2 regions of the Kocuria sp. KH4 genome follow, and region 2 is predicted to be linked to the other one. Evidence: riboswitches for the same ligand, from Rfam matches in the RefSeq annotation. Region 2 holds a riboswitch; the other holds the start of a gene.
What was found. A riboswitch is a leader RNA that binds a small molecule or an ion and turns the genes downstream of it on or off. The one in region 2 is predicted to bind S-adenosylmethionine.
Positions count from the first base shown of each region.

Region 1 (4,333 bases), on a different contig from region 2:
CCAGCCACTCGCACGAGGTCACGGACAGGGCCTGCTCCAGCGTGCCGCGGCCGCGGCAGACGTCGTGGGACATCAGCGTCTCGTTGACGGCGAGGTAGCTGTTCGCGTCGAAGCGGCCGGCGAGCTTGGAGGCCTGGTGGTCGAGGTAGCTCTCGACCTGGTAGCGCCCGCGCTCCCCGGGGCGGGGGCCGATCACCTGCTCCTCGGCCTGCGGGGTGCGCCCGAACCGGTGGTGCAGCTCGTCCGCGCAGCGGTAGGTGATGTGGGCGATCCGCCGGGCCAGGCCCAGCCCGGCCGCCGGGACGGGCCCGTCGTAGTAGTCCCCGCCCCGGAAGTCCGGGTCCTGGCGGATCGCGAGGTTCTGCGCCTGCCCCCAGGCCAGCTGCTCGGCGCTGGACCGGGCGCACGCGGCGATCACCGCGCAGGCCCGGACCCGCTCGGGGTGGGTGACCGCCCACTCCAGGGCGCGCGCCCCGCCCATGGAGCCGCCGACGACGAGGCGCCACGCGTCGATGCCCAGGGCGTCGGCCAGGGCGGCCTCCGCGTGCACGGAGTCGCGCACGGTGACGAGGGGGAAGCGGGAGCCCCAGGGCCGGCGCTCGGGGTCCACCTCGGCCGGGGCCGGGGTGGACGGCCCGGTGGAGCCGTAGCAGCCGCCCAGGATGTTGGCGCACACCACGAAGTAGCGGTCCGTGTCGATGGCGGCGCCGGGGCCGACCAGCCCGTCCCACCACCCGCCGCTCTCGGCGGCGCGCCGCCGCGCCTCCGGGGCCCCGGGCCGGGCCCGCCCGGCCGCCACGTGGGTGTCCCCGGTGAGGGCGTGCTCCACGAGCACGGCATTGGAGCCGTCCGGGGCGAGCTCGCCCCAGGTCTCGTAGGCGATCCGCACACCCGGCAGCCGGAAGCCGGACTCCAGCTCCAGGGTGCCGATCTCGGCGTGCCGCGGCACGCCGTCCTCGCGCACGGGCGCGCCGGGGCCGCGCAGCACCGTCACGCTCACTCCTGCCCTCCGGCCGCGGCCGCGGCCGCGAAGCCCTGCTCCAGGTCCGCCAGGATGTCCGTGATGTGCTCCAGCCCCACGGACAGGCGCACGAAGCCGGGCTCCACGCCCGCCGCGAGCTGCTCCTCGGGCAGGAGCTGGCTGTGCGTGGTGGACGCGGGGTGGATGACGAGGGAGCGCACGTCGCCGATGTTGGCCACGTTGGAGTGCAGCGTGAGGGCGTCCACGAACGCCGCCCCGGCCGCCCGGCCGCCCTCGAGGACGAACCCGAGGACGGACCCGGCGCCGCGGGGCGCGTACTTGCGGGCCCGGCCGTGCCACGGCGAGGACTCCAGCCCCGCCCAGCTCACCGAGCGCACGTCCTCGCGCGCCTCCAGCCAGCGGGCCACCTCCCCCGCGTTGGCCACGTGGCGGTCCATGCGCAGCGACAGGGTCTCGATGCCCTGCTCGATGAGGAACGCGTTGAACGGGGAGATCGCCGAGCCGAGGTCGCGCAGCAGCTGCACCCGCGCCTTGAGGATGTAGGAGAGGTTGACCCCGAACGCCCCCTCCGCGCCGAGGGCCTGGGCGTAGACCAGCCCGCCGTAGGACTCGTCGGGCTCGTTGAAGCCGGGGAAGCGCTCCGGGTACCGGCCGAAGTCGAACGCGCCGGAGTCCACGATCACGCCGCCGATCGCGGTGCCGTGCCCGCCGAGGAACTTCGTGGCCGAGTGCACCACGATGTCCGCGCCCCAGCGGAAGGGCTGGACGAGGTACGGGGTCGCCACCGTGTTGTCCACGATGAGCGGCACCTCGTGCTCGTGGGCGATCCCGGAGACCGTCTCGATGTCGAGGACGTCGTTGCGCGGGTTCGGGATGGTCTCGGCGTAGAACGCCTTGGTGTTCGGCCGCACCGCCCGCCGCCAGGCCTCCGGGTCGTCCGGGTCCGTCACGAAGGTGGTCTCGATGCCCAGCTTCGGCAGCGTGTACTTGAGGAGGTTGTACGTGCCGCCGTACAGGCTCGGGCTGGCCACCACGTGGTCGCCCGCCCCGGCGAGGTTGAGCACCGCGAAGGTCGTGGCCGACTGCCCGGCGCTGAGCATCAGGGCGCCCACCCCGCCCTCCAGGGCGTTGATGCGGTTCTCCACGACCTCCGTGGTCGGGTTGCCGATGCGGGTGTAGATGGGCCCCAGCTCCGCGAGCGCGAAGCGGTCCGCGGCGGCCTGGGCGTCCGGGAAGACGAAGGACGTGCTCTGGTGGATGGGCAGGGCCCGGGAGCCGGTGACCGGGTCGGGGCGCTGGCCGGCGTGGATCTGCTGGGTCTCGAACGACCAGCCGGCCGGGTGCTCGGGGGTGGGCAGCGCGGTCGCGGGGCGCTCGGTCGTGGACGCGGTGGACTCGGACATGCCGGAGACTCCTTGCGGGTGTCAGGGGTCCGGTGGCCGACCGTGGCGGTGCTGCCGTGCGACGGCCGGGCACCGAGGACCCGCGCTTGCTCGCTCGCCGGTCGCGAGGAGCCCGGTCTTCACCCAGGGCACCCCACCGCGGGGGAGGGTTGCCGGCCAGCTAGCTGGGGCTTGGACGCTGGCGCTCATGACCTGGACAGCATTCTCCGGATTCGGGTGACACGGCGTCAAGCCGGGGCGCGGCGGGCACCCCGCGCACGGTCCGGACGGACCGGGGCCGCCCCGGCGGGGACCGATTTGGAGACGAAACTCACACGGTGCCACGATGAGCCCATGAGAGTCGACCACGTGTCCTACGCCTGCCGCCCGGAGGGCCTCGCGGCCACCACCGAGCGCATCGCCGACCAGCTCGGGATCGAGCCGGTCAAGGGTGGGGTGCACCCCCGTTTCGGCACCCGCAACATGATCCTCCCCCTCACCAACCACCAGTACGTCGAGGTCGTCGAGGTCCTCGAGCACCCCGCGGCGGAGAAGGCACCGTTCGGCCGGGCCGTGCGCGCCCGCTCCGAGGCCGGCGGCGGCTGGCTGGGCTGGGTCGTGGAGGTCGAGGACCTCGCGCCCTTCGAGCAGCGCCTCGGCCGCCACGCGGTGCCGGGCCACCGGGTGTTCCCGGACGGCCGGTGCCTGGAGTGGCGCCAGATCGGCGTCAAGGGCCTGATCGCCGACCCCCAGCTGCCCTTCATGGTGCACTTCGACTCCGCCCCGGAGATGCACCCGTCCCAGGCCCGGATCACCGACGTGGCCCTCGCGGGGATGTGCATCGCCGGGGCGCCCGAGCGGGTGGCCGAGTGGCTGGGCACCCCCGTGGAGACCGCGCTCGAGGACCTGGAGGTCGAGTGGCGCTATCCCGAGGGCACCCCCGGTCTGCTCTCGGTGTCCTTCGGCACCCCCGACGGGCCCGTCACCATCTGAGGCGCCGGCCGGGGCGGGCCCGCACGGCGGACCCGCCTCAGCCGAGCAGCCGGCCGACGCCCAGGAAGCCCACGGCGTCCAGGAGGAAGTGTGCGACGACGAGGGGCATGACCCGCCCGGTGCGCCGGTAGAGCTCGGCGAAGACCAGGCCCATCACCACGTTGCCCAGGAAGGGCCCGATGCCCTGGTAGAGGTGGTAGCTGCCGCGGAACAGCGCCGTGACCGCCAGCACCACCGGCCAGCGCCAGCCGATGCGGGTGAGCCGGTCGGTGAGGAACGCGACCACCACCACCTCCTCGACCAGGGCGTGGCGCAGCGCGGAGAGCAGCAGCACCGGCACGGTCCACCAGTGGTCGGCCAGCCCGGACGTCGTCACCTCCGCGGTGAGCCCCAGGGCTCGCCCGGCCGCGTAGAGGGCCAGGGTGCCCAGGCCCATCACAAGGAACAGGACGGTGCCCAGCCCGAGGTCCGGGGCCGGCATCCGGGCGTCGAGCCCGATCCGCCGCCGCACCGTGCCCAGCGCGCCCGCGGACCCGGCGAGCAGGTACAGGGCCAGCAGCACCGGGACCAGGTCCAGGCCGATGCCCGTGAGCTGGCGCAGCAGGTCGAGCAGCGGCTGCGGGCTCAGCGGCGGGTTCATCGTCGCCTCCGCCTCCGAGAGCGGGCCGCGGGCGAGCTGCTCGGCCAGGGAAAGCACCGCGTAGAGCGCCGAGGCGCCCAGGGAGACCCCCAGCACCAGGACCACCTGCGTCCACAGGTCGGCGCGGGTGGAGCCGAAGGCCGGCGGTCGCGGGGCGAGGTGCGCGGGGGTGCTCATGCGGCCATTCTGGCACCGCCCGGACGGGACGCCGGGACCGGCCCCGCCCGCCGGCGCCGCACGCCCGCCCGGCGGGCGGCGGGCGGTGCGCCTTCCCTAGGATGGGCACCATGACAGCTCTTCCTCCGCGAATCCGCCGGCAGCCCGCCGAGCGCGCCT
Region 1 is NZ_JBSJYX010000005.1:181,452-185,784, reverse strand. It holds gene metX (homoserine O-acetyltransferase MetX) at 1-1,000, opposite strand, end outside; gene ACWCOM_RS06105 (bifunctional o-acetylhomoserine/o-acetylserine sulfhydrylase) at 997-2,385, opposite strand; SAM riboswitch class IV at 2,463-2,578, opposite strand; gene ACWCOM_RS06100 (VOC family protein) at 2,719-3,357, shown strand; gene ACWCOM_RS06095 (CPBP family intramembrane glutamic endopeptidase) at 3,395-4,174, opposite strand; gene ACWCOM_RS06090 (S9 family peptidase) at 4,285-4,333, shown strand, end outside.
Region 1: another riboswitch for S-adenosylmethionine. It lies ahead of ACWCOM_RS06105 (bifunctional o-acetylhomoserine/o-acetylserine sulfhydrylase); the one in region 2 lies ahead of ACWCOM_RS11580 (MetQ/NlpA family ABC transporter substrate-binding protein).

Region 2 (4,333 bases):
GCGCGCGGACAGGCCCACGAACTCCAGCAGCTCGGCGACCCGCGCCTGCCGCTTGTCCTTCGGCCAGCCGGCCCGCTTGAGCGGGTACTCGACGTTGCCGGCCACGGTCCGGGACGTGAACAGGTTGAACTGCTGGAAGATCATCCCGATCTCCCGCCGGACGGGCGCCAGCTCGGTCTCCTTGCGCCCGGCGACCTCGAACCCGTCGACGGCCAGGGAGCCGGCGGTCACCGGCTCCAGGCCGTTGATGAGCCGCACGAGCGTGGACTTGCCGGCCCCCGAGTAGCCGATCACGCCGAAGATCTCCCCGCGGCGGATCTCGAGCGAGACCTTGTCCACGGCGACGACCTCGCGGCGGGCCTTGGCCGGGCCGGTGGCGAAGGTCTTGCTGACGTCCTGGAAGCGGACGATGACGTCGCCGTCGGGGTGGCGGGCCCGGTCGGGTGCGCCCGGGGCCGTCACTTCTGCAGGTCCTCGGCGTACCGGTCGACGACCTCGATCAGCTCCTCCTGCGGGACGTCCTTGGACACGGCGGTGTCCTTGGTCTCGGCCTGCTCCGCCGCCAGCACGGCGTCCGTGTGGAAGAGGTCGGCGACCTGGTGGAGGGTCTCGTCGTCCTTGTTGGCGCCGGTGGCCGCGAAGAAGTTGACGTAGGGCAGGGCGTTCTCGTTGTCCTCGCCGTCCGAGTACAGGGCGGTGTTGGGGTCGATGTCGGCCCGGGCGAGGAAGGTGTTGTTGACCACGGCGCCGGCGGTGGAGCTCAGGGACAGCACGGTCTGCTCGGCCGAGACGGGGGTGACCCGGACCTTGGAGGCCTCGGTGTCGACGTCCAGCTCGGACGGCGCGGTGGTGTCGGAGGTGAACTCCACGAGCCCGGCCGACTGCAGCAGCAGCAGCGCGCGGGCGAGGTTGATCGCGTCGTTGGGCACCGCGATCTCGTCGCCCTCCTGGATCTGGTCGAGGGAGTCGTAGCGCTCCGAGTACAGACCCAGCGGGTAGATGGAGGTGGACCCGATGGGGACGATGTCCTCGCCGGAGTTGTTGCGGTAGTCGGCCAGGAAGGCACCGTGCTGGAACCAGTTCATGTCCAGGTCGCCGCTGGTGAGCGCCGCGTTGGGCTGGTTGTAGTCGGTGAACTCGACGAGCTCGACCTCGACGCCGGCCTTCTCCGCCTCCTCCAGGAAGGCCTCGTGCACCTGGGTGCGGCCGTCGGTGCCGATCGTGATCACGCCGTCGTCGTAGGGCCCGGCGGCCTGGTCGGAGCCGCCGCAGGCGGTGAGGGTCAGGCCCAGGGTGGTGGTCAGGGCGAGGAGGGTGAGGCGCTGCGATCGCATGTCGTGCCTTTCCGTGGATCCAGGATGTCGGGAGGTCCCACCGGGCCCGACGGCCACGGTCGAGGGCGCGCCGGAGGGCGCGTCCGCGGTCGAACCGTACTTGCCGCCGGCCCACGATGGCCGGTGCCGGATGGTTCACCTGGGGCACCCCACTACGGGAGAGGGTTGCCGCCCAGCTAGCCAGGGCTGCGCGCTGGGACTCGTCATCCGCCCGACAGACTAGCACGTGCACCCGGAGCCGGGGAGGGCCCGGCTCAGCGGGCCAGGACCTCCTGGGCCCGCCGCCGGGCCCAGCGCTCGGCCTCCAGGACGGCCTCCAGGTCCAGGCCCCCGTGGTCCTGGTGCTCCCCCAGCACCGCCTCCACCGTGTCCACGATCGCCGGGAACCGGATCCGCCCGTCGTGGAAGGCGTGCACCGCCTCCTCGTTGGCGGCGTTGAACACCGCCGGGTGGGTGCCCCCGCGCTCGCCGGCGGCCTTCACGAGGTCGACGGCGGGGAACGCGTCGCGGTCCAGCGGCTCGAAGGTCCACTCGGTCGCCCGCGTCCAGTCGCACGCGGCGGCGGCGCCGGGCACCCGGTGCGGCCAGGCGAGGCCGAGGGCGATGGGCAGGCGCATGTCCGGCGGCGAGGCCTGGGCCAGCGTCGACCCGTCCACGAACTGGACCATGGAGTGCACCACCGACTGGGGATGGACGACCACGTCGATGCGCTCGAGGGGCACGTCGAAGAGCAGGTGCGCCTCGAGCACCTCCAGGGCCTTGTTCACCATGGAGGCCGAGTTCGTGGTGACCATCACGCCCATGTCCCAGGTGGGGTGGCGCAGCGCCTCGCGCGGGGTCACTGCCTCCAGCTGCGCTCGGGTGCGGCCGCGGAACGGACCGCCCGAGGCCGTCAGGACGAGCCGGTCCACCTCGGCGGCGCTGCCGCCGCGCAGCGCCTGCGCCAGGGCGGAGTGCTCGGAGTCCACCGGGACCAGGGCGTCCGGCAGGCCCGAGGCCGCGGCCGCCTCCTTCACCAGGGCTCCTCCGGCGATCAGCGACTCCTTGTTCGCCAGCGCCAGCCGGTGCCCGGCCCGCAGGGCCGCCAGGGTGGGGGCGAGACCGATCGAGCCGGTGATGCCGTTGAGCACGAGGTCGGCACCGGGGTGCGCCGCGGCCGCCGTGGCGGCGTCGGGGCCGTGCAGGATCTCGGGCCGGTAGTCCCCCGCGCCGACGGCCGCGGCGCGCTCGCCGATCCGCACGGCCAGCTCCCGGGCGTCCTCCCCGCCGCCGCTCGTGGCGACCACGGCGGCGCGGGTCTCCACGGCCTGCTCCGCCAGCAGCGGCAGACGGCCCCGGCCGGCGGCGAGGGCCACCACGCGGAACGGCGCCCCGCCGTCGAGCCCGTTGGCGGCCCGCACGACGTCGAGCGCCTGGGTGCCGATCGACCCCGTGGAGCCCAGCACGACGACCCGGCGGGGGCCGGCGGCGGCCAGCGCGCGCAGTTCGGGGGTGGGGACGGGGATCGGGCGGGGGCCGGACGCGGCGGAGGGGGAGCTCATGGCCCCAGTATCCCCCGGCCGGAGCGGCGCCCGGGCGCGGCGGGTGCGGACAGCACGAGGCCCCGGTCACCGTTGCCGGTGGCCGGGGCCTCGGGTTCCGTTGGGCTGCGGGTCAGTGCGTGCGGCCCCGGCGGCCGGTGACCGCGCCCCAGATGAAGAGCACGATGAGCGCTCCCACGACGGCGGTGATGATCGTCCCGATGTCGAACACGGACTCGAGGTCGCCGATGCCGATCAGCGAGCCGAGGAAGCCTCCGAGGAGGGCGCCGACGATGCCCAGAACGATGGTGACGATGATGCCGCCACCCTGGTTGCCCGGCATGATGAGCTTGGCGAGGGCGCCTGCGATGAGACCGAGAACGATCCAGCTGATGATTCCCATGATTGCTCCTTATCCGTCCCGGGAGGGACTTTCATTGTAAGCAACCGGCGAGTTTCCCAGGAATACCCTGGGCCGGCTTCTGGCCCCACCCTACCGGACCATCAGGCTCCTGTCTTTTGTCGATCGCGAATCCGGGCGGCGTCCGCAGCGGACGATCCCGGCCCGCCCGGCGCCGGGGCGTCGGGCGGACCGGGATCGTCCCAGGTCAGAGTGCGGGCGCCGTCAGTGGGCGACGGGCTTCTCCGCGCCGATGCCTGTGAGCGAGCGCACCTCCATCTCGGACTGCTTGACCGGGTCCTCCGGGCGCCGCTCCGTCATGGAGCCGATGAAGCCGAGGAGGAAGGACGCCGGGATGGACACGATGCCCGGGTTCTGCAGCGGGAACCACGCGAAGTCCGCCGTGGGGATCATCGAGGTCTCCGCGCCGGACATCACCGGGGAGAAGACGATCAGGACCACCGAGAGGATCAGGCCGCCGTACATGGACCAGACCGCGCCGCGGGTGGTGAACCGCCGCCAGTACAGGGAGTACAGGATGGTCGGCAGGTTGGCCGAGGCCGCCACCGCGAAGGCCAGCGCCACGAGGAACGCGACGTTCTGGCCCTGCGCACCGATGCCGCCGGCGATGGAGACGATGCCGATGACCACCACGGTGGTCTTGGCCACGCGCAGCTCCTGGCGGGGGTCGGACCGGCCCTTCTTGATCACGCTGGTGTAGATGTCGTGGGCGAAGGAGGCCGAGGCCGTGATGGCCAGGCCGGCGACGACCGCGAGGATCGTGGCGAACGCCACGGCGGCGATGATGCCCATCAGCAGCGAGCCGCCGAGCTCGAAGGCCAGCAGCGGGGCCGCGGAGTTCACCCCGCCGGGGGCCGACTGGATCCGCTCGGCGCCGATGAGGGCCGCCGCGCCGAAGCCCAGGACCAGGGTGAAGAGGTAGAACAGGCCGATCAGCCCGATCGCCCAGACCACCGAGGTGCGGGCCTCCTTGGCGGTCGGCACGGTGTAGAAGCGCATCAGCACGTGCGGCAGGCCGGCGGCGCCGAAGACCAGGGCCAGCCCCAGGGAGATGAAGT
Region 2 is NZ_JBSJYX010000014.1:84,419-88,751, forward strand. It holds gene ACWCOM_RS11575 (methionine ABC transporter ATP-binding protein) at 1-462, opposite strand, end outside; gene ACWCOM_RS11580 (MetQ/NlpA family ABC transporter substrate-binding protein) at 459-1,334, opposite strand; SAM riboswitch class IV at 1,426-1,542, opposite strand; gene dxr (1-deoxy-D-xylulose-5-phosphate reductoisomerase) at 1,589-2,875, opposite strand; gene ACWCOM_RS11590 (GlsB/YeaQ/YmgE family stress response membrane protein) at 2,988-3,257, opposite strand; gene ACWCOM_RS11595 (solute symporter family protein) at 3,480-4,333, opposite strand, start outside.